Regions from separate parts of the Variovorax ureilyticus genome, predicted to be linked through region 2. Evidence: predicted binding sites of a transcription regulator. Region 2 holds the regulator's gene; the other holds the start of a gene.
What was found. The regulator NrdR, encoded in region 2, represses ribonucleotide reductase genes. The targets are predictions, from matches to a motif close to CACNANATNTNGTG.
Positions count from the first base shown of each region.

Region 1 (14,497 bases), on a different contig from region 2:
AAATCGTCATACACGGTGACCGCGCCTTCCGGGCGATTCGCCACGCCGCGCAGTTCCATCCGGCGGCGCACGTTTCGGAAGCTGCCCAGCGCGTCGGCGGCGGCGGCCGGCGACACGCCCACATGTTCGGCCGCTGCGATCGCCGCGAGCGCGTTCATCTGGTTGTGCTGGCCGGTGAGTGCCCACTGGACGCGGCCGACGCAGATGCCTGCGCGCAGCACTTCGAACGCATCGTGCGTGCCCTGCGCCTGCCATTCGCCGCCGGCGCCGAAGCGCGCGAGCTGGCTCCAGCATCCCTGGGCCAGAACGCGGCGCAGGCTTTCTTCGGTCGCGTTGACGACGAGGCGGCCGCTGGCCGGGACGGTTCGCACGAGATGGTGGAACTGCCGTTCGATCGCCGCGAGGTCGTCGAAGATGTCCGCGTGGTCGAACTCGAGGTTGTTCAGGATGGCGGTGCGCGGACGGTAGTGGACGAACTTGCTGCGCTTGTCGAAGAAGGCGGTGTCGTATTCGTCGGCTTCGATCACGAAGGTGGAGCTTTCGCTCCGGCCGAGGCGGGCGGAGACCCCGAAGTCCAGCGGCACCCCGCCGACCAGGAAACCCGGCGCGAGCCCGGCGCGTTCGAGGATCCAGGACAGCATGGAGGTCGTGGTCGTCTTGCCGTGTGTGCCGGCGACGGCCAGCACATGGCGGCCCTGCAGCACATGCTCGGCCAGCCACTGTGGCCCGCTGGTGTATTTCGCGCCCGCATCGAGGATCGCCTCCATCAGCGGGAATTTGGCCGATCCGTCCGCCTGCCGCGCGCGGGAAACGACATTGCCCACCACGAAGACGTCGGGCTTCAAGGCCAGCTGGTCCGCGCCGAAGCCTTCGATGAGGTCGATCCCGAGCGCGCGCAACTGGTCGCTCATCGGCGGATAGACGCCGGCGTCGCAGCCGGTCACTTGGTGGCCGGCTTCACGCGCCAGCGCGGCAACACCACCCATGAAGGTGCCGCAGATGCCGAGAATGTGAATATGCATCGGCCAATTCTAGGGATGCGGTAGGGGTGCGGGCCTGTGGCCTTCTGCCCACGCGCTACTGAGGGCAAAATGACCCGATGGACGATTCCAAACAGGAAATCGCCGCCACTGCGGCTCGCCTCGTCGTCGAGGAAGGGCTGGAGTACGGCCCCGCGAAACGCCGCGCGCTGCGCGATCTGGGCCTGCCTGCGCGCACCGCGCTGCCCAACAACGACGAGATCGAGGCGGAGGTCCGCGACTACATACGGCTCTATTGCGCCGACACGCAGCCGAAGGAATTGCACGCCTTGCGCGTGCTCGCGCTCGAATGGATGGAGCACATGGCCGAGTTCCGTCCGCATATCGGTGGCGCCGTCTGGCACGGCACCGCGACGCGGCTGTCCGACATCTATATCCAGCTCTTTTGCGACGACTCGAAATCCGCCGAAATCGCGCTGATCGACCACCACGTGGACTACGAGCCGCGCATGGTCACCGGTTTTCACGGCGAGCAGGTGGAGGCTCTCAGCCTGCATGCGGCCAGCCGCGCGCTCGGCGAAGAGGTCGGCGTGCACCTGATGGTGTACGACCTCGACGACCTGAGGGGCGCGCTCAAGCCCGATTCGCAGGGTCGCGCGCCGCGCGGCAACCTCGCGGCGCTTCGGCGGCTGATTGAGAAGGAACAAGGATGACCTCGGGTTCGACGCGGCGCGGCCTGCTTTACGGCGGGGTCGCGGTGATCGCCGCTGCTGCAGGGATCGGCGGCGCCTGGTGGCGCAGCAGAGGTTTGCAGCCGGGTGGCGAGCGCCTGGACGAGGCATTCTGGTTGCAGCGCTTCGATCGGCCGGAGGGCGGCGAACTCGCGCTCGCCAGCTTGCGCGGCAAGCCTCTGTTGATCAATTTCTGGGCCACGTGGTGTCCACCATGCATCGAGGAAATGCCGATGATCGACGCCTTTTCGCGTGAAAATGGCGCCAACGGTTGGCAAGTGGTCGGATTGGCTATCGATCAGCCAAGTGCCGTACGCAAGTTCCTGGAGAGGACCCCGGTCACTTATCCCATCGGACTGGCGGGCTTGCAGGGCACGGAATTGGTCAAGAACCTCGGCAATACCGCAGGCGGCCTACCCTTCACTTTGGTCGTCGATGCTGCCGGTTCGGTCGCGGCGCGTAAAATGGGCAGGCTCGACCCGAGCGACCTGCAAACGTGGCGCCGCGCCTGAGATCGCGGCTAGAATCCGGCCCCACCAATTTGGCAGATGGCGGTAAAACGCCGAAATAAGCCGAAATTCAGGCGAGTTAAGTTCTAATAAACGGCAAAGCCGAGGCTGGAGTCCCATGGATCTACGCAAGCTCAAGACACTGATCGACCTGGTGTCTGAATCCAATATTTCCGAGTTGGAAATTACCGAAACCGAGGGCAAGGTCCGGATCGTGAAGGGTGGACCTGCCGCGCCGGTCCAGTACGTGCAGACCGTTGCTGCCGCCCCGGCCGCAGTGCCCGCCATCGCCGGTGTGTCCGCGCCCGCAGCGGCGCCGGCCGCCGCTCCGGCGACCACCGGGCACGCCGTCAAGTCGCCGATGGTCGGCACCTTCTACCGCTCCTCCAGCCCCGGAGCCCCGGCATTCGTTGAAATCGGCAGCCAGGTGAAGGAGGGCGACACCCTCTGCATCATCGAAGCGATGAAGATCCTCAACGAGATCGAGGCCGACAAGGCGGGCACCATCACCCAGATCCTCGGCGAGAACGGCCAGGCGGTCGAATACGGCCAACCGCTGTTCATCATCGAGTGACCATGTTCAAGAAGATCCTGGTCGCGAACCGCGGTGAGATCGCGTTAAGAATCCAGCGCGCCTGCAGCGAGCTTGGCATCAAGGCGGTCATGGTCTATTCGGAGGCCGACCGCGAAGCCAAATACGTCAAGCTGGCTGAAGAAGCGGTGTGCATCGGCCCCGCGCCTTCGTCGCAAAGCTATCTGAACATGCCCGCCATCATCTCGGCCGCCGAGGTGACGGACTCCGAGGCCATTCATCCGGGCTACGGCTTCTTGAGCGAGAACGCGAACTTCGCCGAGCGGGTGGAGCAGAGCGGCTTCCAGTTCATCGGCCCTTCGCCCGAGTCGATCCGCATCATGGGCGACAAGGTGTCGGCCAAGCAGGCCATGATCAAGGCCGGCGTGCCTTGCGTGCCCGGCTCCGACGGCGAACTCTCGGACGATGCCGCGGCCAACAAGCGCATCGCGCGCGCCATCGGCTATCCGGTGATCATCAAGGCCGCTGGCGGTGGCGGTGGTCGCGGCATGCGCGTCGTTCACACCGAGGCTGCGCTGATCAATGCGATCCAGATGACCAAGGCCGAGGCCGGCGCGGCGTTCAACAACCCGTCCGTGTACATGGAGAAGTTCCTCCAGAACCCGCGCCACATCGAGATCCAGGTGCTGGCCGACAAGCACAAGAACGCGGTCTATCTCGGAGAGCGCGACTGCTCGATGCAGCGCCGCCACCAGAAGGTCATCGAAGAGTCGCCCGCGCCGGGCATTCCGCGCAAGCTGATCGAGAAGATCGGCGAGCGTTGCGCCATGGCCTGCAAGAAGATCGGCTACCGTGGCGCCGGCACCTTCGAGTTCCTCTACGAGAACGGCGAGTTCTACTTCATCGAGATGAACACGCGGGTCCAGGTGGAGCACCCGGTCACCGAGTTCACCACCGGCATCGACATCGTGAAGACGCAGATCATGGTGGCGGCGGGCGAGAAGCTCCCGTTCACGCAGCGTCAGATCGAGATGCGCGGCCATGCGATCGAGTGCCGCATCAATGCCGAAGACCCGTACAAGTTCACGCCGTCGCCGGGCCGCATCACGATGTGGCATCCGCCCGGTGGTCCGGGCGTGCGCGTGGATTCGCATGCCTACACCAACTACTTCGTGCCGCCGAACTACGACTCGATGATCGGCAAGATCATCGTCTACGGCGATACGCGCGAGCAGGCGATGGCGCGCATGCGCACGGCGCTCAATGAAACGGTGATCGAAGGCATCCTGACGAACATGCCGCTGCACCGCGAACTGATGGTGGACGCCAACTTCATGAACGGCGGCACCAACATCCATTATTTGGAAGAGTGGCTGGCCGCGCATAAACGGTGACCACCCCCGTTGCTTGTTCACTTCGTACCTTGAAGGATTGCGATGTTTGAGCTTCGTTTGCTGGTGCCGGAAGACAGCGTCGAGATCGTCAGCGATGCCCTCGACGCGCTCGACGCGCTGAGCGTCTCGGTCGAGGATGCCGACGCGCAGACCGATGCGGAGCAAGCCTTGTTCGGCGAGCCCGGCATGCCGCCGCCCAAGGAGGGCTGGCAGCGTTCGCGGGTGATTGCGCTGTTCTCGACAGAGGCGCTGGCGCGGGAGGCCGCGTCGGTGCTGTCGGCGCAGGATTTCTTCGAGGGGTGCAGCGTGATCGGCGTGGTGGACGTGCCCGAGCAGGATTGGGTGCGGCTCACCCAGTCGCAGTTCGCGCCTGTCGAAATCACACCCGAGTTCTGGATCGTTCCGACCTGGCACGAACCGCCCGCGCAGGCGCGGCAGGTCATCCGTCTGGATCCGGGTCTGGCGTTCGGAACGGGAACGCATCCGACCACGCGCATGTGCCTGCGCTGGACCGCGTCACGCGGGGATCTCGCCGGACAGCGTGTGCTCGACTACGGATGCGGTTCCGGCATCCTGGCGATCGGCGCTGCGAAGTTCGGCGCAAGGGACATCGATGCAGTCGACATCGATGAGGCCGCAGTCGAGTCGACGCGGCTCAATGCCGACGCGAACGGCGTGCGCCTGAATGCCGGATTGCCGGATGCTGCAAGCGGCCGTTACGACGTCGTGCTGGCGAACATCCTTGCGACGCCGCTCAAGGTGCTCGCGCCTCTGCTGTGCGGCTATGTGGCGCAGGGCGGTTCGCTGGTGCTGGCCGGCATCCTCGAGCGGCAGGCCGATGAGCTGAAGCAGGCCTACGCACCTTATGCGTCGCTCGAAGTCTCGGACAGCGAGGACGGCTGGATCCTGATGACGGCCCGGCTCTAGCGGGCTCTGGCCTCGTCGTGCCTCACGCGGGCGCGACCCTACAATCTGCGCCTCATGAGTCTGGTCACCCGCTGCCCTGCGTGCGCCACCCCTTTCAAGGTGGTCAGGGACCAGCTTCGCATCTCCGACGGATGGGTGCGATGCGGGCGCTGCAGCCAGGTCTTCGACGCGACCGTGGATCTTCAGGATGCCACCGGTTTCCATGTGGAAACCCCCGTGCCGCCGCTTGCGTCCGAGCTCGACGTGCCGATGCGGGATGAGGTTGTCGAGACGATTCCCGGCGACATGGCGGCCCCCGGTGATCCTGCACCCGTCGAGCCGCCCGCGGAGGCGCAGCAGTGGGGCGGCGAGCCCGCCTTGGCCGATGCCGAAACGGATTTCTTCGACGATCTGCAAGAGGCGCTGACTGCAGTCCAGGCGCTTCCAGCGCCCGCGTCGGTGCCGGCGGCCCCGCTGGCGGCGGATGACGATGATGCGGATCGGGCCCACACGCCGGCTGGCGAGATGGTTCCCGACGTGGCGTGGCCCGCCGCGGACATGCTGTCGCTCGGAGACGAAGGACGCGCTGCGGTGCGTCCGCCAGTGCCGCCTCCGTTGTCCTTTCCCGATCTCGATCTTTCGCTGGCTTCTTCATCCCTTCCCGCAACGGTGGTTCCCGCGACTGCATCGGCGGAGGATGCGACCAATACCCGGTTCATGCCGGACGATGGGAGCAATGTCCAACTGCAGAAGGCGCTGCGCCGCGCGCGCGCCAAGTCCGCAAAGATCGCGAAGGCCAAGGCCCGCGAGCAGAAGGCCGCGCCTGTCGAGACTGCGCCCGTGGTGCTGTCCGCCAGCGAGCCCGAACCTTCCACCGAGCCGATGGTTGCCGAAATGCCGGCATTCTTCGGCACCGACGCAGCCAAGGGCTTTTGGCAGCGTCCCGCAGTGCGAAGCGCGATGGGGTTGCTCGCTGTACTCGGCGTCGTCCTCCTGCTGGGGCAGATGGCCTACCAGGAACGCGACCTGATCGTCGCGCGGCAGCCATCGCTGCGTCCCGCGCTGCAGTCCATGTGCAAGGTACTGGGTTGCGAGGTTTCCGCACTTCGACAGATCAACGACATCAAGGTCGATGGTGCATCGTTCGCGCGCGAGAAGAACGACGATGGCTACCGATTCAGCTTCACGCTTCGGAACGCGGCGGAGGTGCCGCTCGCGATGCCTGCCGTCGAGCTGTCGCTGCTCGACACGCAGGAGCGCGCCGTCGTGAGGCGCGTGCTCATGCCTGCAGAGTTCGGCGCGCCGAATGTCCTGCCGGCGCGTTCGGAGCGATCGGCTTCGCTTTCGCTCAGGTTCACCGGCCCCGAAGCTGCGCTCATGCCGCCCGTAGCCGGCTTTCGTGTGGAGACGCTCTATCCTTGAGCGCTCCACGCCCTCTTCCATTCATTCGACAACTCCATCAGACGGTTCACCCATGGCAGCAGTGATTTGCGGTTCGCTCGCGTTCGACACGATCATGACCTTCGAAGGCCGGTTCGCCGACCAGATTCTTCCCGACCAGCTGCACATCCTCAATGTGTCGTTCCTGGTCCCTGGCCTGCGCCGTGATTTCGGCGGTTGCGCGGGCAACATCGCCTACAGCCTGAACGCGCTGGGCGGCCATGCGCTGCCCATGGCCACTGTCGGCAGTGACGGCGATGCCTACGTGGAGCGGCTGCGTTCGTTGGGCATCAGCACCGAGTTCGTTCGCCAGGTCGACGAGACCTTCACCGCGCAGGCGATGATCATGAACGACCGCGACAACAACCAGATCACGGCGTTCCACCCGGGCGCGATGCAGCAGGCGCACATCACGCGCATCGCAGCGCGCGAGGACATCCGCATCGGCATCATCGCGCCCGACGGCCGCGATGCGATGCTGCAGCATGCCGAACAGTTCAAGGCCGCGGGCATCCCGTTCGTGTTCGATCCAGGCCAGGGTCTGCCGATGTTCGACGGCAAGGAGCTGGCGCACTTCGTCGATCTCGCGAGCTGGGTGGTGGTCAACGACTACGAAGGCAAGATGCTGTCGCAGCGAACCGGCTGGAGCCTGGGAGAGATCTCCGAGCGCGTGCGCGGCCTGGTGGTGACGCTGGCCGCCGAAGGCTGCGAGGTCTGGACACAGGGCGAGCGCGAACATGTTCCGGCTGTAACGCCGGCCGCGGTGGTCGAGCCGACGGGCTGCGGCGATGCGTGGCGCGGCGCATTGCTTTACGGGCTGGAAAAGGAATGGCCGCTTGCGCGCTGCGCCGCACTCGGCAATCAATTGGGCGCACTCAAAATTGCCCAGCGCGGTCCGCAGAATTACACGGTGGATCGCACGGCGCTTGGCCTTTAATTCGGCCAGGAACAAAAAAAGCCCGGTGCGTGAGCACCGGGCTTTTTCTTTGACAGCGATTGAAGACTCAGGGCTTGCTGGCCGTCGGGAACGGCCATGCTGCCTGGGGATTCAGCGTCGTCTGGGCGGAAGGAGCAGCAGCAGCGGCGGGGGCAGCGGCAGCAGCCTTCGCGGGGGCCTTGGCCTTCTTGGCAGCAGGCTTTTTCGCTGCTTTCTTGGCGGCAGGCTTCTTGGCTGCAGCCTTTTTCGCAGGGGCCTTCTTGGCGGCGGCCTTCTTGGCAGGCGCCTTCTTGGCTGCTACCTTCTTGGCAGCGGCCTTCTTCGCCGGGGCCTTCTTGGCCGCTACCTTCTTGGCAGGAGCCTTCTTTGCCGGGGCCTTCTTGGCCGCTACCTTCTTGGCAGGAGCCTTCTTCGCCGGCGCCTTCTTGGCCGCTACCTTCTTGGCAGGGGCCTTCTTCGCCGGAGCCTTCTTGGCCGCTACCTTCTTGGCAGGAGCCTTCTTCGCAGGAGCCTTCTTCGCAGCGGCCTTCTTGGCCGGCGCTTTCTTTGCAGTTGCCATTTCTATTTCTCCTTGATCAAGTTGAAAAAATCAACCTCTTGAAGCACTCCACGCATGTTGGACATCGCGGAGCGATCCATGGTGTTGGGGCCTGCCCCAACACCATGAACACCGACGCCCTACCGATGCCGCACTCTTTGGTGCAGTCTGTCGGCAAGGGCAAGTTCTGAACTCACTTTGTTCTTGTCGAAAATCAATCCCAGGAGAGCGCACCACCCGACTGATACTCGATCACACGGGTTTCGAAGAAATTACGCTCCTTCTTCAGGTCAATCATCTCGCTCATCCATGGGAAGGGATTTTCTTCATTCGGGAAGAGCGTTTCGAGGCCGATCTGCTGCGCGCGCCGGTTGGCGATGTAGCGGAGATAGCCCTTGAACATGGAGGCGTTCATGCCGAGCACGCCGCGCGGCATGGTGTCTTCGGCATATCGGTATTCGAGCTCGACGGCCTTCAGGAAGAGGGCCTTGATCTCCGCCTTGAACTCCGCGGTCCAGAGGTGCGGGTTCTCGAGCTTGAGTTGGTTGATCAGGTCGATGCCGAAATTGCAGTGCATCGATTCGTCGCGCAGGATGTACTGGTACTGCTCGGCGGCGCCGGTCATCTTGTTCTGGCGGCCGAGCGCAAGGATCTGCGTGAAGCCGACGTAGAAGAAGAGACCTTCCATCAGGCAGGCGAAGACGATCAGCGACTTGAGCAGCTTCTGGTCGTTCTCGGGCGTCCCGGTGTGGAAGTTCGGGTCGCTGATGGCGTCGATGAACGGGATCAGGAACTGGTCCTTCTCGCGGATCGACGAGACCTCGTTGTAGGCGTTGAAGATCTCGCTCTCATCGAGCCCGAGCGATTCGACGATGTACTGGTAGGCGTGTGTGTGGATCGCTTCTTCGAAGGCCTGACGCAACAGGAACTGGCGGCACTCGGGCGCCGTGATGTGGCGGTAGGTGCCCAGCACGATGTTGTTGGCGGCCAGCGAATCGGCGGTCACGAAGAAGCCGAGGTTGCGCTTGACGATGCGGCGTTCGTCTTCGGAGAGGCCGTTCGGGTCCTTCCAGAGCGCGATGTCGCGCGTCATGTTCACTTCCTGCGGCATCCAGTGGTTGGCGCAGGTGGCGAGGTACTTTTCCCAAGCCCACTTGTACTTGAACGGCACCAGCTGATTGACGTCGGTCTGGCCGTTGATGATGCGCTTGTCGGCTGCCTTGACGCGGCGGCCCGCGGGCAAGGCCGACGCGGTGGTCTGCGTCGCACGCGCTGCAGCAGCGTCAGCGTATGCATGCGCGACAGGTGCGACGGAAGAAACTTGGGGAGCAATTTGCGAAGTCGGAAACTCCGACGAGCGGCCGACTTGCGTGCCGCTGTTCGATGGGTGCCGCAATCCTTGTTGAAGATTCGTTGGCAAGGAGGGCTTGACTTCTTCGTCCCAGGTCAACATAGAAAAATCCAGTGCTCAAATTATGTGAGCAACGATGTGAGTTGCAAAGCGCTCGTACACATCGTGCTCCAATTATGTTGTCGTTATGTTGTTCGCATGCATCGCAATTTGTCAGGCAATGCCGCGAACCACGCCAACTTCATGCCGACATCACTGGCACGCTTCGCAGGTCGGATCGTCGACGCCGCAGAACGCGATGTCGGTTGCGGGGATCGCATTCATCTGCGCTTGCGCTGCCAGAGCCGCTGCTTCGAGTGCGCTCATGCCGGACGATGCATCGCCGCCCGATGACACTGCGTTGAGTCGACCCGATTGAACCGTCGACTTCTCTGCATGCGTCGCGCTCTGCGTGCGCAGGTAGTAGGTGGTCTTCAGGCCGCGCAGCCATGCGAGCTTGTAGGTGTCGTCCAACTTCTTGCCCGAAGCGCCGGCCATGTAGATGTTCAGCGACTGCGCCTGGTCGATCCACTTCTGGCGACGTGCCGCGGCTTCGACGAGCCAGGTGGTCTCGATCTCGAACGCGGTGGCGTAGAGCGCCTTGATGTCCTGCGGCACACGGTCGATCGGGCGCAGCGAGCCGTCGAAGTGCTTCAGGTCCATCACCATGACGTCGTCCCACAGGCCCAGGCGCTTGAGGTCGCGCACCAGGTAGTGGTTGATGACCGTGAACTCGCCGGAGAGGTTCGACTTGACCGAGAGGTTGCCGAAGCAGGGCTCGATCGAGGCGTCCACGCCGATGATGTTGGAGATGGTCGCGGTCGGTGCGATGGCCACGCAGTTGGAGTTGCGCATGCCGTCGGCCTTGATCTTCTGGCGCAGCTCGTTCCAGTCGAGCGTGGACGAGCGGTCCAGCTCGACGTAGCCGCCGCGCGCCTTTTCGAGCAGGTCGAGCGTGTCCAGCGGCAGCACGCCCTTGTCCCACAGCGAGCCCTTGTAGCTCGAGTACTTGCCGCGCTCGCGCGCCAGCTCGGTCGAGGCCCAGTAGGCGTAGTAGCAGATCGCTTCCATCGATTCGTCGGCGAACTGCACCGCTTCCTGCGAGGCGTAGGGGATGCGCAGTTCGTACAGCGCGTCCTGGAAGCCCATCAGGCCCAGGCCGACCGGGCGGTGGCGCAGGTTCGAGTCGCGCGCCTTCTTGACTGCGTAGTAGTTGATGTCGATCACGTTGTCGAGCATGCGCATCGCCGTGGAGACGGTGCGCTTGAGCTTTTCCTGATCGACCTTGCCGTCCTTCAGGTGCTGCAGCAGATTGACCGAGCCGAGGTTGCAGACCGCGGTTTCGGTGTCGCTAGTGTTCAGCGTGATCTCGGTGCAGAGATTCGACGAGTGAACCACGCCGGCGTGCTGTTGGGGCGAGCGCACGTTGCAGGCGTCCTTGAACGTGATCCACGGATGCCCGGTTTCGAACAGCATCGTGAGCATCTTGCGCCAGAGGTCGGTCGCGGGCAGGGTGCGGCTCGGCTTGAGGTCGCCGCGCGCGGCCTTCTCTTCATAGGCGACATAGGCCGCTTCGAACTCGGCGCCGAACTTGTCGTGCAGGTCGGGCACGCTCGACGGCGAGAACAGCGTCCAGTTGCCCTTTTCCATCACGCGGCGCATGAACAGGTCGGGAATCCAGTTCGCCGTGTTCATGTCGTGCGTGCGGCGGCGGTCGTCGCCGGTGTTCTTGCGCAGCTCGAGGAATTCCTCGATGTCGAGGTGCCAGCTTTCGAGGTAGGTGCAGACCGCGCCCTTGCGCTTGCCGCCCTGGTTGACCGCGACGGCGGTGTCGTTCACCACCTTCAGGAAGGGCACCACGCCCTGCGATTCGCCGTTGGTGCCCTTGATGTGGCTGCCCAGGGCGCGCACGCGCGTCCAGTCGTTGCCCAGGCCGCCTGCGAACTTGGACAGCAGGGCGTTTTCCTTGATCGATTCGTAGATGCCGTCGAGGTCGTCCGGCACGGTGGTCAGGTAGCAGCTCGACAGCTGCGAACGCAGCGTGCCGCTGTTGAAGAGGGTCGGCGTGCTCGACATGAAGTCGAAGGACGACAGCACTTCGTAGAACTCGATCGCGCGGGCCTCGCGGTCGATTTCGTTGAGCGACAGGCCCATCGCGACGCGCATGAAGAAGGCCTGCGGCAGCTCGATGCGGGTCTTGCGCACGTGCAGGAAGTAGCGGTCGTACAGGGTCTGCAGGCCGAGGTAGTCGAACTGGTTGTCGCGTTCGGGCTTCAGTGCGGCACCCAGGCGCGCCAGGTCGAACTGCAGCAGCTTCTCGTCGAGCAGCTCGTTGTCGACGCCCTTCTTGATGAACTGCGGGAAATAGTCGGCGTAGGCCTGTGCGCGCTCGGCGGGCGGCACTTCGCGGCCGATGATCTCCTTGAAGATCGTGTGCAGCAGCAGGCGCGCGGTGGCGAAGGTGTAGTCGGGGTCCTTCTCGATCAGCGTGCGGGCAGCGAGGATCGACGCCTTGTAGACCTCGTCGAGCGGCACGCCGTCATAGAGGTTGCGCATCGTCTCGGCCACGATGGGCTCGGCGGTGATGCTGGCGCCCAGGCCGGCGCAGGCCGATTCGATCAGGCCCTTGAGTTCGTTGATGTCGAGCGCGACGCGTTCGCCGCGGTCGAGCACATGCAGCGTCGGGGTCGCCGGCACTTCCTGCTCGCCCTGCTTGGTGCGCTCCTGCGCGCGGCGCTCGCGGTACAGGACGTAGGCGCGGGCGATCTCGTGGTGACCGCCGCGCATCAGGCCGAGTTCGACCTGATCCTGCACGTCCTCGATGTGGAAGGTGCCGCCGCCCGGACGCGAACGCATCAGCGCGCGCATGACGTTCTGCGTCAGCGTGTCGACGGTCTCGCGCACGCTGGCCGAGGCGGCACCCTGGGTGCCGTGCACGGCCAGGAAGGCCTTCATCATCGCGACGGCGATCTTGTTCGGCTCGAAAGGAACCACTGCGCCGTTGCGGCGAATGATCTGGTAGTGGGCGAGTGCGTTGCTGGCGGGCGAGCCGGCAACGTCACGGTTTTGCGCTGTCGAGGGTACGGCGCGAGCGGTGGAAGGGGTGTTCAGGGCAGTTTGCATTCGATCCTCTTTTGGCAAATTCTTGTGGACGGCGGAGCCGCTCTGGCCTTTGTTTCCGGCTGTAAATGCCAGGCAGGGGCACACTATATCTAGGGTCCAAGGGGTCTACAACCCACTAGATATAGTGTTTTACAGAAACAACAACCATTGTGAAATTTGCTATTTGGGGGGTCAGCGGGCGGCGAGGCCGCTTCCCCGTTGGGTCAAGGTAGCGTGGCCCCCGATCCATGGGCGTCTGCGGCGGATTTGGGCCTGAAAAGCGCATGGTTGCTGCGAGTGCGACTTGCCGATAGCGGATTTTCCGCGGCGCAGCATGCGCACATCGCCGCGGACTGGCCGATTGAAAAAATCTTCAGGGATCGAGCGTGGCGGGCGGGAACATCGACCGGTCCCAGCCCAGCTGCTCACGCAGGAGGCGCCAGTCGAAACCCGGCCCCGGATCCTGCTTGCGGCCCGGCGCGATGTGCTCGTGGCCCGCGATGAAGGCGGTCGGGTAGGCTTGGGCGATGGCGGGGCACAGGCTCGCCAAGGTCTCGTACTGCGCGCTTTCGAAGGTCTCGCCCTCGAGTCCCTCGAGCTCGACGCCGATCGAGTCGTCGTTGCAGTTCGAGCGGCCGCGCCATGAGGAGGCGCCCGCATGCCAGGCCCGGTCGTCGCAGCTGACGAACTGCCACAGCTCGCCATTTCGCCGCACATAGAAGTGCGCCGAGACCTCCAGGCCGCGGATCTTCTCGAAATAAGGATGCGCATCCCAGTCGAGACGATTCGTGAAGAGCGCCTGCACCTCCTCGCCTCCGTACTGGCCTGGCGGCAAGCTGATCGAGTGCACGACGATCAGGTCGATCCGTGCGCCCGGCGGTCTCGGCCCGAAGTTGGGCGACGGCAAGGGCCGCGCGAAGCGATACCAGCCGGAACGCCAGAGCCCGTCGGTCGGCTCATTCATCGCTGCCGAAGCCGTTGGCGTCGTCGCCGTGGGGCGTCGTGATGCCGAGACGCGCGATGCGATAGCGGATCTGGCGCAGGCTCAGGCCGAGCCGGGCGGCGGCGGCAGTGCGATTGAAGCCGGTCTCCTGCAGCGCGCGCACGAGGATCTGTCGTTCCTGCTCGTCGAGGTAGGTCTGCAGGTCGGGCGGTACCGTGGCGGGTGCGCGCGCAGGTGCGGCCGGCGCGACCTGCGCGGCTGGAGGCGCGGCAGCCGGCGGCGGTTCGAGGGTGCGTTCGAGCGGCGCCGGCGCGGTGGTCGTGCCCATGAGGTCCACATGGAGCACGTCGCCTTCGCTGAGTGCCACCGCACGGTGCAGAAGGTTTTCGAGTTCGCGGACGTTGCCGTGCAGCGGATGCGCGGCCAACTGCAGAAGTACCTCGGCCGACAGCGTCGGGGCCGGCATGCCGGCGTCGCGTGCGATGCGCCCGAGCAGTGCATGGCAGAGCGCCGGCAGGTCCTCGCGCCGATCGCGCAGCGCCGGCACCGCGATCTCGATCACGTTGAGGCGATAGAAGAGATCCTGCCGGAAGCGTCCGGCCTGCACCTCCGCGTGCAGGTCCTTGTGGGTCGCGCTCACGATGCGGACGTCCACCGCGTCTTCCTGCGTCGACCCGATCGGCCGAACGCTGCGCTCCTGGATCGCGCGCAGCAGCTTGGACTGCATCGCCAGCGGCAGATCGCCGATCTCGTCGAGAAAGAGCGTGCCGCCGCGCGCCGCCTGGAAATAGCCGTCGCGGTCCTGCGCGGAGCCGGTATAGGAGCCCTTGCGCGCGCCGAAGAATTCGGCTTCGAGCAGGTTTTCGGGAATCGCACCGCAATTGACTGCCACGAAAGGACCGTCGCTGCGCTGGCTGCAGGCATGCACCGCGCGCGCCACCAGTTCCTTGCCGGTGCCGGATTCGCCGCGCACCAGCACCGGTGCCATGCCGCGCGCCACCTTGGCGATGCGCGCCTTCACGAGCCGCATCGGTTCGGACTCGCCGACCAGCCGCTCGAGCGCCGCCGCGCCGCTGCCGCCGATGGCAGGCGCCG
Region 1 is NZ_JBBKZU010000009.1:181,601-196,097, forward strand. Features, by position in the region: gene mpl (UDP-N-acetylmuramate:L-alanyl-gamma-D-glutamyl-meso-diaminopimelate ligase) at 1-1,022, opposite strand, end outside; gene WKW77_RS21085 (hypothetical protein) at 1,100-1,693, shown strand; gene WKW77_RS21090 (TlpA family protein disulfide reductase) at 1,690-2,223, shown strand; gene accB (acetyl-CoA carboxylase biotin carboxyl carrier protein) at 2,339-2,794, shown strand; gene accC (acetyl-CoA carboxylase biotin carboxylase subunit) at 2,797-4,146, shown strand; gene prmA (50S ribosomal protein L11 methyltransferase) at 4,189-5,073, shown strand; gene WKW77_RS21110 (zinc-ribbon and DUF3426 domain-containing protein) at 5,128-6,474, shown strand; gene WKW77_RS21115 (carbohydrate kinase family protein) at 6,527-7,429, shown strand; gene WKW77_RS21120 (histone H1-like DNA-binding protein) at 7,497-7,988, opposite strand; gene WKW77_RS21125 (ribonucleotide-diphosphate reductase subunit beta) at 8,182-9,420, opposite strand; gene WKW77_RS21130 (ribonucleoside-diphosphate reductase subunit alpha) at 9,571-12,480, opposite strand; gene ampD (1,6-anhydro-N-acetylmuramyl-L-alanine amidase AmpD) at 12,833-13,423, opposite strand; gene WKW77_RS21140 (sigma-54-dependent transcriptional regulator) at 13,416-14,497, opposite strand, start outside.
Region 1: the regulator NrdR is predicted to act here: its motif matches at 12,594-12,607, upstream of WKW77_RS21130 (ribonucleoside-diphosphate reductase subunit alpha).

Region 2 (14,497 bases):
CTGGGTCTGCACCGATACGGGTCGCACCCTCGTGGTCAAACTGGGCTGGACGCCGCACATCGGCAGTCCGGAGGAAATGAGTCCCGATGCATCGCCGCGGGTCGTCATGCAATTGGCTCCGGGATATGGCGGCAGCGGTTCGGAAGGTCCATGAGATGACGCGTTTGTCTTCACAGCGCGGCGTGACCTTGATCGAGCTGATGGTGGCGATGGCCTTGGGGCTGGTCGTCGTGCTGGCCGCCTCGACGGCGTTTCTCGCCGGCAAGAGGCTTTTCGACACCGATTCCGACGTGCAGGCCGTCCAGGATTCGCTGCGCTTCGCACGCTACGTGGTGCAGGGACTGGTCCGTCAGGCGGGCTACGCGGACTATGCGCCCGATCCACTCACCGATGGCGTGCCGGTCGTCGCAAGCAATGCCAATCTGCTGGCCGATTCGTCGGACCCGATGGACCTGAACGTTGCGGGCGCGAGCAACACCACGGTGAGCGGCAGCGGCTTTGGTCAGAATGATTCCGACCGGACAGGTGGGAACGATTCGCTTATGGTGCGCTTCTTCGGGCGCAGCGAAGTCGGCAGCCGCAGTGCCGACGGATCGATGATCGATTGCATGGGCACCAAGAGGGCCGGACCTGTCGATGCGCCGACAGCCGGTGATCGGGTGTTGAACATCTTCCATGTGAAGGTCGCGCGCGACGGCGAGCCGAGCCTCTACTGCAAGACCGATGCGAAGTCCGTGGGGCAGCCTCTGGTTCGGGGTGTCGAGAAGTTCAAGGTCGTCTATGGCTACGACGGCAACGGCGATGGCGTGGCGGAGACCTGGCTCGACGCCAGCGCGATCGCGGCCAAGGGAGCGGATAGCGGCAGAACCCATGCCGAGTGGCGCAAGGTCGTGGCGGTCCGTGTGGGCATGGTGGTCAGGAGTCAGCGTCCGAACGGCGACCTGAAGCAGGTGACGGGCGAGGACTATCGCCTGTTTCCGCTGGGGCCCGGATTCGAGGATATCTCCTTCGCGCCGCCCGATGACGGGCGCTATCGCTCGGCCGCGACGTTCACCGTGATGTTGCGCAACGTCGTCAAGGACCCCGGATGAGCGCGTATTCCCCAGGACCTGTTGCGGTGCATCGGGAGGCCGGCTTTTCGCTGATCGTTGTTCTGCTGCTCCTGGTGGTGGTCACGGTCCTCGGCGTCGGCGCGGCACAGCTTTCCATCGTCAACGAATTCGGTGCGCGCAGTGATCGGGACCACGAAGTGGCCTTCCAGGCGGCGGAGGCGGCGCTGATCGAGGCCGAACTGGACGTTTTCGGGCCGAACCGCGACGGCAGGGCGCGTCACTGCCTCTTCGACGAACGGGACATCTCGCCATTCGCTCCGGGCTGCGGACGCGAGGGAGCCCGCAACCATGGTCTTTGCGCCGCGGCCGATCCTGGCGCGATGCCCACCTGGATGAAGGCGGACCTCTCACCCGAAAGCGAGACGTCGGTGGCGTACGGAACCTTCACCGGGCAGAACTATGCGGCCGTTAGCGGCGGCAGCGCTGCGCCCCCGCGTTACGTCATCGAGGCGGTGCGCAACCGCGGCGGCTGGGAAGCCAACCGGCTTCCGAGTGCGAGTGCCGGAGACGTGACCCACATCTTTCGCGTGACCGCCATCGGTTTTGGCGTCAGGAAGGAAACGCGGGTGGTTCTGCAGACCACGCTCTACAAGCCGGTGCCCAGCGCCGGTTGTCCGTGAAGAGGAGTTGAATTGACAAGGACGAACGAATTGAAGGTCGCCTTCGCTGCGGTCGTGCTGCTGCTTGCGGGCGCATCCGAACCCGCGGGGGCTGCGCCAACGGTCGATGTCACGCCGGATGCCGTGCTGGCGAGCGAGCCGCTGTTTTCCACGACCTCGCCGGTCTCGAGCCCCCGTGTCGCAGCCAACAGCGCGACAGTTTTCATCCCCCAACTCGATAGCACCAGCTGGTCTGGTTCCTTGCTGGCCTACGGGCTGAAGTACCAGGACGGTGCGGTGAGCCGCGAAACGACGCCGATCTGGAATGCGGGCGAGTTGCTGACCGGAAATCCCCTTGCAAGCCCCCCGATCGCCGCACGGCTTCCGAGTACGCGAAGGATCTTCACGATGCTCGATTCCGGCCGAGGCGTTCCATTCACCTGGGACGACGTGAAGGACGACGCGGCCCTGGCAGGCTACCTGAATGCCGGGCCCTACCAGCCGACGGGCAGGGTGGACGATCTGGGGGCCGACCGCATCGCCTACTTGCGTGGCGATCGCACGAAGGAAACGCGCCACGCCGGGGGCGTCTTCAGGACGCGCAGTTCGGTCATGGGGGACATCGTCAACTCGACACCCTTGCTGGTCGGTCCCGCGGACAGCCGGGAGAACGATGCACAGGCGGTGTACGTCGACGCCAACGACGGCATGCTGCACGCGTTCGGCGCCGATAGCGGCACCGAGCTGTTCGCCTACGTGCCCCGATCCCTGCACGCCAAGCTCGGCGCGTACACGTCCCCGAACTACGTACACCAATCCTTTGTGGACGGCAGCCCCGTCGCGGGTGAGGTGCAGTTGGCGAATGGCTCGACCAAGACCGTGCTGGTTTCGGGCATGGGCGCGGGGGCGCGCGGCGTGTTCGCCCTGAACGTGACTGAACCGAGAGAGTTCTCCGCGAACGACGTGATCTGGGAATTCAACGGCGACGACGACTCCGACATGGGCCATGTCATGCAGGCTCCGCGCATCATGAAGTTCCATGCCGCGGCGGCCGCGAAAGGCCAGCCGGCCACCTTCGCGGTGGTTGCCTCCGGCTTCAACAATGGCAACGCGGGTAAGGCAGCCGCATTGTTTTTGCTCTCCCTGGACAAGGCCGTCCACGAGCCATGGCAACTTGACAGGAACTACTACAAGATCGTGCTGCCCGAGCCGCTCGACAAGTCGATCGTGAATGCGCTGGGGCCCGTGACTGACTACAGCATTGCCGACAACGCAACGCGCCGGCTGTACGCCGGAGACACGCAAGGCAACCTGTGGCGATTCGACTTCGCGAAAGGTCCGCCAGGGCGACAGGGCGCCTTGGCTTTCAACCGAACACCGTTGATGGTCGCGCAGGACTCGCAAGGCAGCCGTCAACCCATCACGACTGCGCCGCTTGTCGGTGTAGGTCCCCAGGGCGGCGCGATCGTCCTGTTCGGCACCGGCAAGCTTGTCGAAGTCGGCGACCTGAGCACTCGTCGCGCGCAAACGCTCTATGGCGTGCATGACGACGACACGATCATTCCCGATTCCCAGGCGCGGAGGCAACTGGAGCCGCGGCGCATGACACCCGATGAGAGCGGGAAGTTCACCGTCTCCGGCGACACGTTCGCCTATGGAAGCCACGACGGCAAGTCATCGCGGCGCCGTGGCTGGTTCTTCGATTTGCCCGATGCAACGACTCGAGGCGAGCGACTGGTCTCGCAAATGGTGCTCCGCGATGGCTACCTGCTGTTCAACACGCTCATCCCTGATGCCGACGCCAGCAGTGCGGATGGCGGCGGAGGCCACAGCTGCGCCGTGAATGCAATGACCGGCTTGTCGTCGGACAGTACCTGCATCCCTTCGACGGTCGGACCGCTCGGTTCACCGCTCGTGATCGAGGAGGGGGACGCTGCCTTCGTGTCGACGGACGCGTTCGGTCGCCGGATCTACAGGAAGAAGCTGTCCGTCATCAACTTCGGGGCCGGAGCGGGTGCGGGGTCCGGCACCTCGATCGAGAGCCCTCTGGATCGCGGAACGGTGTCGCTGGTGGGCGGGCGGCTCAACTGGCGTCAAGTCGTCAACTTCAAGGGGGCCAGGCCATGAAGAGCGGGACCCGTTCGGCCGCGCGGCAGGGACTCGCCCGTGGTTTCACGCTGCTCGAACTCATGATCGCGTTGGCGGTGGTTGCCATCCTTGCGTCCATCGCCTATTCGGCCTACACGGAGTCGGTTCGAAAGGGCTGGCGCGCGGAAGCGCGTGCTGCGCTCATCCGCGAGATGCAGCAGCAGGAGCGCTTCTACACCCAGCGTGCGAAGTACAAGACCGACAAGGCGTTCGCGGCGACCGCGGGCGTCAATGCGCCAAGCAGCAAGTACGACATCGCCGTGGCTGCATGCGAAGGACGCAACGACCCTGCGCAATGCATCCGCTTGACCGCCATCCTGAGGTCCGGACTCTCCGATTCCGCAGCCGGAAGCATCTGGATCGAAAGTTCAGGCCTCAAGGGCTGCAGCGGTTCGGACGCCAGCAGGTGCTGGCAATGAGCAGCGCACGTCTGTCGTCCCGCAAGGGGCGTGGCTTCACGCTCATCGAAATGATGGTGGTGGTTGCACTCGCCGCGATCCTGGGGGCGGTGGCGGTGCCCGGTTTTCGTGATCTGCTGGTCAACCAGAGGCTGGCGGCGACCACCAGTGACTTCGTCGCCTCTTTGGGCCTGACGCGCGCCGAAGCGATCAGGCATTCGCAGTTGGTGACCTTGCTTCCGAGGAACCAGGATTGGTCCAACGGCTGGGAGGTGGCGACCACGGATTTCGATGGCAATCGGGTCCTGTTGCGCGCGTTCGAAGCGCTGCGACCGGGCATCGCAGTGGATCCCCGCAACGGCGACGGCTTCAACAAGTTCGTCAGCTACGACGCGAGTGGCTTCTCCAAGACCAAAAGCGGCGCCTTTGGTGCGGGCTGCCTGACGTTCGTGGCGGAGACCGGCAGGCGAAGTTCCGTTGTGATTTCTGCTTCCGGTCGGCCCAGGGTCTGCGATCCTGACAAGAAAGGCGATTGCGCCGGTGCTTGCGGCACCTGATCGCACAGTCGCGCCTCAGATATCGCGCAACAATTGCCTGAACTCGTCCACGTCCTCGAAGCTGCGGTAGACCGAAGCAAAGCGCACGTAGGCCACCTTGTCGAGCTTCTTGAGTTCCCGCATCACGAGTTCGCCCACCTTGGTGGACTCGATCTCGCGCAGGCCGCTCGAAAGGAGCTTCTGTTCGATGCGCAGCAGCGCGGTGTCGATCTGTTCGATGCTGACCGGCCGCTTGCGCAGCGCCAGCATCATCGACGCGCGAACCTTGGCGGGCGTGAAATCGGCGCGGCTGCCGTCCTTCTTGACCACGACCGGGAAGTTGACGTCGGGCCGTTCATAGGTGGTGAAGCGCTTGTCGCAGGCGCCGCACTGCCGCCGGCGCCGGACGAAGTCGCCGTCCTCCGAAACGCGGGTCTCGACGACCTGCGTTTCGAGGTGGCCGCAAAAGGGGCACTTCATGCCGACCCGCTGCTTGAAACCGGCACAGCCGAATCCAGGGCGCCTGCGGAACCGGCTCCGCTGGGCCGCTGGGTGCGCCCCCTTGAGGGGGAGCGCCGAAGGCGCTCGGGGGTGATCAAAGGTAGACCGGGAAACGGCTGGTCAGCGCGTTCACCTTGGCGCGAATGGCCTCGATGTTGGCTGCGTTGCGCGGGTTGTCGAGCACGTCGGCGATCAGGTTGGCGGTGAGACGGGCTTCTTCTTCCTTGAAGCCGCGCGTCGTCATCGCGGGGGTGCCGATGCGCACGCCGCTGGTCACCATCGGCTTTTCCGGATCGTTCGGGATGGCATTCTTGTTGATCGTCATGTGGGCGTCGCCCAGCACGGCTTCGGCTTCCTTCCCGGTGATGCCCTTGGCGCGCAGGTCGACCAGCATCACGTGGCTCTCGGTGCGGCCGCTCACGATGCGCAGGCCGCGCTGGGTGAGGGTCTCGGCGACGACCTGCGCGTTCTTGACCACCTGTTGCTGGTAGGCCTTGAACTCGGGCGACAGCGCTTCCTTGAACGCCACGGCCTTGGCGGCGATCACGTGCATCAGCGGACCACCCTGCAGGCCCGGGAAGATCGCGCTGTTGATCGCCTTCTCGTGCTGCGACTTCATGAGGATGATGCCGCCGCGCGGGCCGCGCAGGCTCTTGTGCGTGGTGGAGGTGACCACGTCCGCGTGGGGAACCGGGTTGGGATACACGCCCGCGGCCACGAGGCCCGCGTAGTGCGCGATGTCCACCATGAAGATCGCGCCGACGTCCTTCGCGACCTTGGCGAAGCGCTCGAAATCGATGCGCAGCGAATAGGCCGAGGCGCCTGCGATGATGAGCTTGGGCATGTGCTCGTGCGCCTTGCGCTCCATCGCGTCGTAGTCGATCTCTTCCTTGGCGTCGAGGCCGTAGCTCACGACGTTGAACCACTTGCCGCTCATGTTCAGCGGCATGCCGTGGGTCAGGTGGCCGCCTTCGGCGAGGCTCATGCCCATGATGGTGTCGCCGGGCTTGAGAAAGGCGAGCATCACGGCCTCGTTGGCCGACGCGCCGCAATGCGGCTGCACGTTCGCGGCATCGGCGCCGAAGAGCTGCTTGACGCGGTCGATGGCCAGCTGTTCGGCGATGTCGACGTTTTCGCAGCCGCCGTAGTAGCGCTTGCCGGGGTAGCCCTCGGCGTACTTGTTGGTGAGTTGCGAGCCCTGCGCGGCCATGACGGCCGGCGAAGCGTAATTCTCGCTCGCGATGAGCTCGATGTGGTGTTCCTGGCGGGCGTTCTCGGCCTGGATGGCGGCCCAGATTTCAGGATCGGTCTGTTCGACCAGGTTGTCGCGGTGGTACATGGCAGTCCTTCAAGACGATGGGCCTTGTTCTTCAACCAAACAAGGGCTGCCCAGGCGAACGGCTGAACGCCTGCTCAAGACAGCAGGCGGCACGCTTCCCAGTGGTAGTCCACGTCAGCGCAGCGCACCTGAAAAGATGCAGCGCCTATCGCCAGTCGCGTGCTCGCCGAGTGTAGCTGACCGCGGGAGCCGACGGTTCGAAAAAGGTGTTAATCCCCGACCATCGCGACGCGTTCCGAAGCGGCTTCCTGCTGCTTGGCGGGCGCGGGGTTCACGACCGGCACCGGATTCTGGCGCGGTGCGGCTGATGGCGTATTGACCGCCGGGGGGCGTCCGGCGACGACCTGGCGCAGGCGCTCGTGCTCGGCGAGGACCTTGGAGGCGTAGCCGCCGTCGTCCGTCAGATTGGCCGCACCGACGTAGAAACGCAGCCCGCCTTCGAGCGAACCGGCACGTGCGATGCACTCCTGCAGAACCTTGACGCCGACCCGCATGTTGGTGACTGGGTCGAAAGCGGTCAGGGTGCCGCCGGCGCTCTCGTACTTTTCGCCGTGGACGCGCGTCATGACCTGCATGAGGCCCTGGGCGCCGACTTGGCTCTGGGCGAATGGGTTGAAGCTGGACTCCACCGCCATGATCGCCAGGATCAGCGTCGGGTCGAGCTTGGTGCGCTTGCCGAGGTCGAAGGCTTCCGAAACCAGGACCGCCAGCGGTTCGGCGGCGACGCGGTATTTCTTGCTCAGCCAGTAGGCGACGGCAGCCTGCTGCTTCGGCAGCTCGTGGGGGCTGGCCGCGGTGGTGCGCTCGATGGCGGTCGGCTCGAGTTCGAACTCGGCGGCGGCGGCCACCGGCTGCGGCTTGCGGGACTGGAGCCAGCCCATCAGTTGCTCTTCGCCCGATTGGCGCAGGTCCGGCCTGGCAGCCAGTGCGAGCGCCGCGAAGACGATCGCCAGCCCGACAAGGGCGAAGCCGTTGTGCGTGATTTCAAAGAAGCCGTCGACCACGTCGGACATGAACGTCCGTAGCCCTCGGGCTGTGGCATCAAGCGCCTGCTTCATCGCGTTTCCTTTCTATGCGGAACCTTGTTCGCTAACGCCACGAGGGCGAACGAGAACGCAGCAGCGCCTGGATTGGTACGGATCAGGTCCGCGCGAAGGAGGGGGGGAGCGCGGCCGCCTGATCAAGCCGATTGCATATCGGCAGCGGATTGGGGGATGAGTCCGGACGATTTGGCGATCCGGGTTGGCGGCATTCTAGGAGCGGCTAAATACCCGGTCAAGAATAAGACATGGAGTCGTTATTCTAATTTTGGTTGTAAAAAATGTGAGGATTAGTGCGCGAATCGGCCGCGCCGAACCGATTGAAAAGCTCATTTGGAAATCTTTCCGCTACAGGCCTAGGCTATAGATGCCTCGACTTTGTAGGCGCTTCACCAAGGTCCGGTAACCCAAGGAGCAATCCGGCGGTTCAGCGACTGCGGCCCGACGGTGGCAATCTCTTGCTGCCAGCCTGACCGGAACAGATCAACTTCCGGTCGCGCGAAAAGATGGCATGGGCGTTGCGTCCGCCATCGAGCCCGGTGGCATGACTTCGGTCCCGCCACCGGGCTTTCTCGTTTCTGGGAAGGCGGAGTCGTTTGGGGCACACTCCCGGGCGATGAAAGCAGGTGAGTTGAAACAGAACAAATGGGTTCGGCGCGGGGTGGTCGCGCTGCTGGTCCTCCTGGCCGTGTGGGCGCTCGCATGGATCGCGGTGCCGCCCATCGCCAAGGGGCAGATCCAGCGCATCGCGAGCGAAAAGCTGGGCCGCGAGGTCACCGTCGGCAAGATCGACTTCAAGCCCTGGACGCTCGAGCTCACGGTGCGCGACCTGCGTATCGCCACCGCCGATGGCAAGCAGGCGCAGGTGGCGGTCAATCGCATCTATGTCGATGCGGAGCTGCAATCGATCCTGCGCCTTGCGCCGGTGGTGGACGCGGTGTCGATCGATTCGCCGGCCATCCTGCTCACGCATTTGAGCGACGGCAAGTACGACATCGACGACATCCTGGCCAAGCTCGCGCCCGCGCCGGATGCGCCCAAGAGCGAGCCGCCGCGCTTCGCGATCTACAACATCGGCATTTCGAACGGCTCGTTCACTTTCGACGACCAGACGGTCCAGCGCCGGCATGAGTTGCGCGACCTGACGCTGGCGGTGCCGTTCCTGAGCAATCTGGCCTCCAAGCGGGACATCACGACCGAGCCGAAGCTGGCGTTCGTGCTCAACGGCAGCAAGTTCGACTCGGCCGCGTCGTCGACGCCTTTCGCCGAGAGCCACAAGACCGACGCCCAGATCAAGTTCGAGGGGCTCGATCTCGTGCCTTACCTGGGCTATGTCCCCGGCGGGCTTCCCGTGTCGCTGCGGGCGGGCAAGCTCGATGCCGACCTCCGGATCGATTTCGCGCAGGCCGCTGCGCCGACGCTGAAAATCACCGGCACTGTCGCGGCGAACGGCATCAAGGTGGCGGATGGCAGGGGCAAGGACCTGCTCGGGTTCGAGTCGCTCAAGGTGGCCTTGACAGACGTGCGGCCGCTGGAGCGGATCGTGCACTTGAGCGAGGTGGCGCTGGCCGCGCCGCAATTGGTCGTGGCGCGCGACGAGGCCGGCAAGTTGAATCTGCTGGCGACCGATCCAGCGACCGGCGCCAAGGAAAAGGTGGCGACCGTTCCGGCGCCTGAAGCCCACGGCGACGGCGCGCCCAGGCCAGCCGAGCCGCCGGGGTGGCACCTCCAGGTGGACAAGGTCGCGCTCACCGGCGGCCATGTCGGATGGCGCGACCAGACCACGAAGCCGGCCGCGGAAATCGACGCCAAGGATCTGGCCGTCGAGGTGAATGCGGTGGCCTGGCCGATGGAAAAACCGGCGACCTTCAACGGGTCGACGTCCGTTGCCGGCGCGACCATCAAGTTCGAAGGCCACGCGACGGACAAGGAAGCGAAGGTGCAGACGGAAGTCGGCGCACTGCCGCTGTCACTGGCGGCGCCGTACCTCGCGCAGAGCCTCGAGCCCACCCTGGACGGCAAGCTCAGCGGCCAGGTCGAGGTGGCGTGGGCCAAGCCCGACCTGAAGTTCAAGGCGAGCCGCGTGATCGCCGAGGATCTCGCGCTCACGCAAGAGAAGACGGCGCTCGCCAGCGTCGGCCGGTTCGAGTTGCAGAACGCCGAAGTCGATATGACCAGGCACACGCTGGCCATCGGCTCCTTCGCGGCCGCGAACCCAAAGGTGCGCGTGGAGCGCGACAAGGAGAAGCGCTGGATGTTCGATCGCTGGCTCAAGGTGCCCGCCGGGGGCAACGGCGGCGAGGCCGGTGCGAAGGAGGCCAAGGTCGCCGCGCCGAAAGACCGCGAGGCATCCGAGGCGCCATCGCCGGCGGCGAACACGAAGCCGTGGGAGCTTTCCATCGCCTCGGTCGCGGTCGACGACGGCGCGCTCTCCTATGCCGACAACGCCAGCGACACGCCGGTCGCGTTCGAGATCAGCTCGCTGAAGGTCAACGCGCAGAAGATCGCGCCGAACACCGCCACCGTCTCGCCGCTCAAGGTCTCGGGCCGCATCGCGGCAGGGCGCGCCGAGCCGGGCCGCTTCGAATACGACGGCAACCTGGCGCTCAAACCGATCGCCGCCGAGGGCAAGTTGACCCTTGCGTCGCTGCCGGCGCACGCCTTCAAGGCCTACTACGCCGACGCGCTCAACATCGACATCCGGCGCGCCTTCGCGAGCTACCGGGGGACCGTCAAATATGCGTCGACCCCGGCCGGCATGAGCGTGCGGCTTGCCGGCGACACCGCCGTCGACGACTTCCGCGCCAATAGCGTGATCCTCACGCAGGCGCAGGGGCAGGCGAGTTCGGGCAACAGGCAACTGCTGAGCTGGAAGACGCTGGGGTTGCGCGGGGTGCAGGTGAACATGGTGCCCGGCGCGCCGCTGAACCTCGACGTCCGCGAAACGACGCTCACCGATTTCTTCGCCCGGATCATCATCGACCCGACCGGCAAGCTGAATCTGCTGTACCTGGTCAAGCAGCCTGGGCAACCGGGAACCCCGGATGCCTCGGCGCCGGCGCCCGAGGTCACGACCAAGCGAAGCCTGGGAGGAACCACCACGACGACGAACACCCGCCGCGCGGCCCGCTCGCGCGGCCAGGCGGAAGCGGCACCTGCGGAACTGATGGTGGGTGGCGCTTCGCAGGCGCCGGCAGCCGCGGCGGCCGCGCCTGCGCCCGCTGCGCCGCCGAACCCGATGGCGCCGGTCATCAACTTCGGCCCGATGGCGCTGGTCAACGGTCGAATCGATTTCTCCGACACCTTCATCAAGCCGAATTACTCGGCGGACCTGACCGAACTGACGGGCCGGCTGAGCGCGTTCTCTTCCAAGCCGGTGGGCGACAAGCCGGCGCTGGCGGACCTGGAATTGCGCGGCAAGGCCCAGCAGACCGCGTCGCTCGAAATCACCGGGCGACTCAATCCGCTGGTCAAGCCGCTCGAACTCGACATCACGGCGAAGATGCGCGAGCTCGACCTGCCGCCGCTGTCGCCGTATTCGGTCCGGTTCGCCGGCCACGGGATCGAACGCGGCAAGCTCAGCATGGACGTCAACTACAAGATCGCGCCGGACGGTTCGCTCACCGCGTCCAACCGCCTGATCCTGAACCAGCTCCAGTTCGGCGAGCAGGTGGAGGGCGCGCCTGCGAGCCTTCCGGTTCGGCTCGCGGTGGCGCTGCTGGCGGATCGCAATGGTGTGATCGACGTGGACCTGCCGCTTCGGGGGTCGATCAACGATCCCGAGTTCAGCATCGGGCCACTGATTCTCAAGGCCATCGTGAACCTGATCGCGAAGGCCGCGACCGCACCGTTCGCGCTGCTGACGGGCGGCGGCGGGGGCGGCGAGTCCAGCGCCATCGTTTTCGCGCCAGGCAGCGCCGAACTCTCCGCGGAAGCCAAGCAGAGCCTCGACAAGGTTGCGAAGGCCATCATCGACCGGCCGGGGCTGCAGATGACCGTCGTCGGAACCGCCAGCCTCGAGCAGGAGCGCGACGGCTACCAGCGCCAGCGCGTGCGGCAGCTCGCGCAGGCCGAGAAGCGGCGCGCAGCGGTGCGGGCGGGCCAGAACGCGGCGGACGTCGACACGCTCAGCGATTCCGAATACCCCGACCTCCTGGCTGCGGCCTACAAGCGTTCGGACGTCACCAAGCCTCGCAACATGGTGGGACTCGCCAAGGACCTGCCGCAGCAGGACATGGAGAACCTGCTGGCGGCCAGCATCGCCGTCGACGAGGAGTCGATGCGCCAGCTGGCGGTGGCTCGCGGCGTCGCGGTGCGCGACTACCTGCTCGAGCAGAAAGTGCCGAGCGAGCGCCTTTTCCTCGGCGCGGTGCGCACCAGGGCCGAAGGCGACAATTGGAAACCCAGTGCCGAGCTGAAACTCGCGACCCGTTGAACCGGGCGGCGACAAGTCGGTGAAAATGCAGCGGTGCGCCGGCAAATTGCCGGCGCCTTCGCTTTTCTTCTACAGATAACGATTCTTCGCGCAGTGACTTCAACTTCTTCCAAGCCTCACGACATCCAGTCCCTCGACACGCTGACCGGCGGCGCTTTCACCGCGCCGACCTCGGGCGAGCGTGCGCAGCGCATCCGTGATTGGCTCGCGGGCAATCCGTCATCCGAGCAGATGCAGGACGTCTTCAAGGAACTGAGCGGCCGCGACAAGGGCGCCGCCCGGCTGCTGCGCGAGAAGCTCGACGAACTCAAGCGCGCGAAGGGTCAGGAGGCGATCGCCGCCGAATGGACTCAGAAGGCCCAGGCGCTGCTCGCCCAGCCCAAGCTCAACATTGCCGATGCGCTCGCCTGGCAGCGCGATGCCGCGAAGGCCGGCGCGCCCCTTTCGCGCGAGCCGCTGGCCGGCATCAAGACCCAACTGGCCGAGCGGGTCAAAGGCATCGAGGACCTGCAGCACCGGGCTCAGGTGCATCGCGAGGCCGCGGTACTGCTCGCCCAGCGCTTCGAGGTGCTGTCGACCAAGAGCTGGCGCGACGCGCAGGCGGCCGAGGAGGCCTTGCGCAGCGATGTCGCGCACTGGCAGCAGCAGGCGGCCGAGATCGTTGCCGACGGCAACTGGAGCAGCCTGGACGCGAAGTTCGCACCGCAGCTCGAGTCGTCCAAGGCACAGCTTCTGGTCGTCTCCGATGCATTCCACGGCGCTCTGGCGCAGGCGCAGGCTGCGGCCACCGATCTCGCCGCGCCGCTGCCGCCGGTGCCGGTATGGGCCGACGAACTGCGCGTTGCGCGCGGTGGCGTGCCCGAGGCGGCCGCGCCGGCTCCCGTGAAACCCGCTGCGCCCAAGGTCGATCCTGAAAAGCGCGCCGCGGCACATGGCGCGGTCGAGGCCGCGCTCCTCAAGCTGGAGCAGGAAACCGCGCAGGGACATGGCAAGGCAAGCGCCGGTGCGGCTGCCGCACTGCGGGCAGTGCTCAAGGAGCATGGTCGGTTGGTCGATGCAGCGCTCGAAGCCCGCGTGCATGCCGCGCTCGTCGCGGCGGGCGAACTCGAAGGCTGGCAGCGCTGGAGCGCCGACAAGGTTCGCGAAGAGCTCGTCGCCAAGGCCGAAGGCCTGCTCAAGCGCCCCGAGGGTCAGGCGCTGGGTGGCCGGAAGATGCAGGAAACCCTGCGCGCCCTGCGCGAGCAGTGGAAGCAATCCGATCAGGGCGGGGTGCCGAACCATGCGCTGTGGAAGCGCTTCGACGAGGCCTGCAACGAGGCCCACAAGGTGGTCGAAGCCTGGCTCGAAAAGGTGCGCGCGGATGCCGCGGAACACCGGGCACATCGTCTCGCGTTGATCGAGGAAGTGAAGGCCTGGGCGGCCGAGCACGCGAACGGATCGGATTTGAAGGCCATCAATCGCGCGCTGCATCAGTTCGCGGATCGCTGGCGCGATGCGGGTCACGTCGGCGAGAAGGTGTTCGCCGAATTGCAGTCGCAGTGGTCCGAGGCTTTTGGCGCCGCGCGTGCGCCGTTCGAAGCCCAGCAGAAGGCGAGCATCGAGCGCCGCCAGGCCATGATTGCGGAAGCGGCCGAACTCGGTGCGGCGCCCATGCTGCGCATCGATGCGGTCAAGTCGCTTCAGCAGCGCTGGCAGGCCGAGGCGCAGTCGGTGCCGCTCGATCGCCGGCAGGAACAGAAGCTGTGGGACGCATTCCGCGCGCCTATCGACGAAGCCTTCAACCGCAAGACCGCCGAGCGCGAAAAGGCGTCGGCGGCCATGAGTGCGCATGATCGCAGCGTCCTCGATGCGTCGAAGGCGCTCGAAGCCGCCAGCGGCACGGGCGACGCACAGAAGATCCGCGCAGCGATCGCGCAACTGGAGGCCGCGATGCGCAACCAGGCGTCCGCCGAGGCAGCGCCGGCGGCAGCTTCCGCCGACGGCCCGTCCGTCGGTGCGACCGAAGTCGTGGCTCCGGGGCAGGCGGCTGCCGAGTTCAGCGAAAGCGCGGAGCAGTCGCCCTCGCCGGAAGATGCGGAGGCACAGCCCGCACCCTCGCAGGTCGACGCCCCTGCGGCATCGGCCGATCTGGTGGCACCGGCCGATGGCGCCGATCCGTCGGCGCGCAGCGATGCCGAGGCGACGCCTGCCCCCGCGCCGGCCAAGCCCGCGCCGAAGCCGGTGATTGCCGTGCGCGGCGACGACCGCCCCGGCAACAAGAAGTCCGAACCCGCGCTCGCTGCGCGTGGCGGTCGATTTGGTGATCGCCGCGACAGCCGTGGTGCACCGGGTGGACGACCGGGTGACCGTGCGCCTCGCGGCGGCGAACGTGGCGCGCCCGCGGGCGGGC
Region 2 is NZ_JBBKZU010000001.1:561,610-576,106, reverse strand. Features, by position in the region: gene pilV (type IV pilus modification protein PilV) at 1-154, shown strand, start outside; gene WKW77_RS02765 (PilW family protein) at 165-1,091, shown strand; gene WKW77_RS02760 (pilus assembly protein) at 1,088-1,732, shown strand; gene WKW77_RS02755 (pilus assembly protein) at 1,763-3,838, shown strand; gene WKW77_RS02750 (type IV pilin protein) at 3,835-4,278, shown strand; gene WKW77_RS02745 (GspH/FimT family pseudopilin) at 4,275-4,814, shown strand; gene nrdR (transcriptional regulator NrdR) at 4,830-5,273, opposite strand; gene glyA (serine hydroxymethyltransferase) at 5,389-6,633, opposite strand; ZMP/ZTP riboswitch at 6,675-6,802, opposite strand; gene WKW77_RS02730 (transglycosylase SLT domain-containing protein) at 6,843-7,691, opposite strand; gene WKW77_RS02725 (DUF748 domain-containing protein) at 8,290-12,108, shown strand; gene WKW77_RS02720 (DUF349 domain-containing protein) at 12,202-14,497, shown strand, end outside.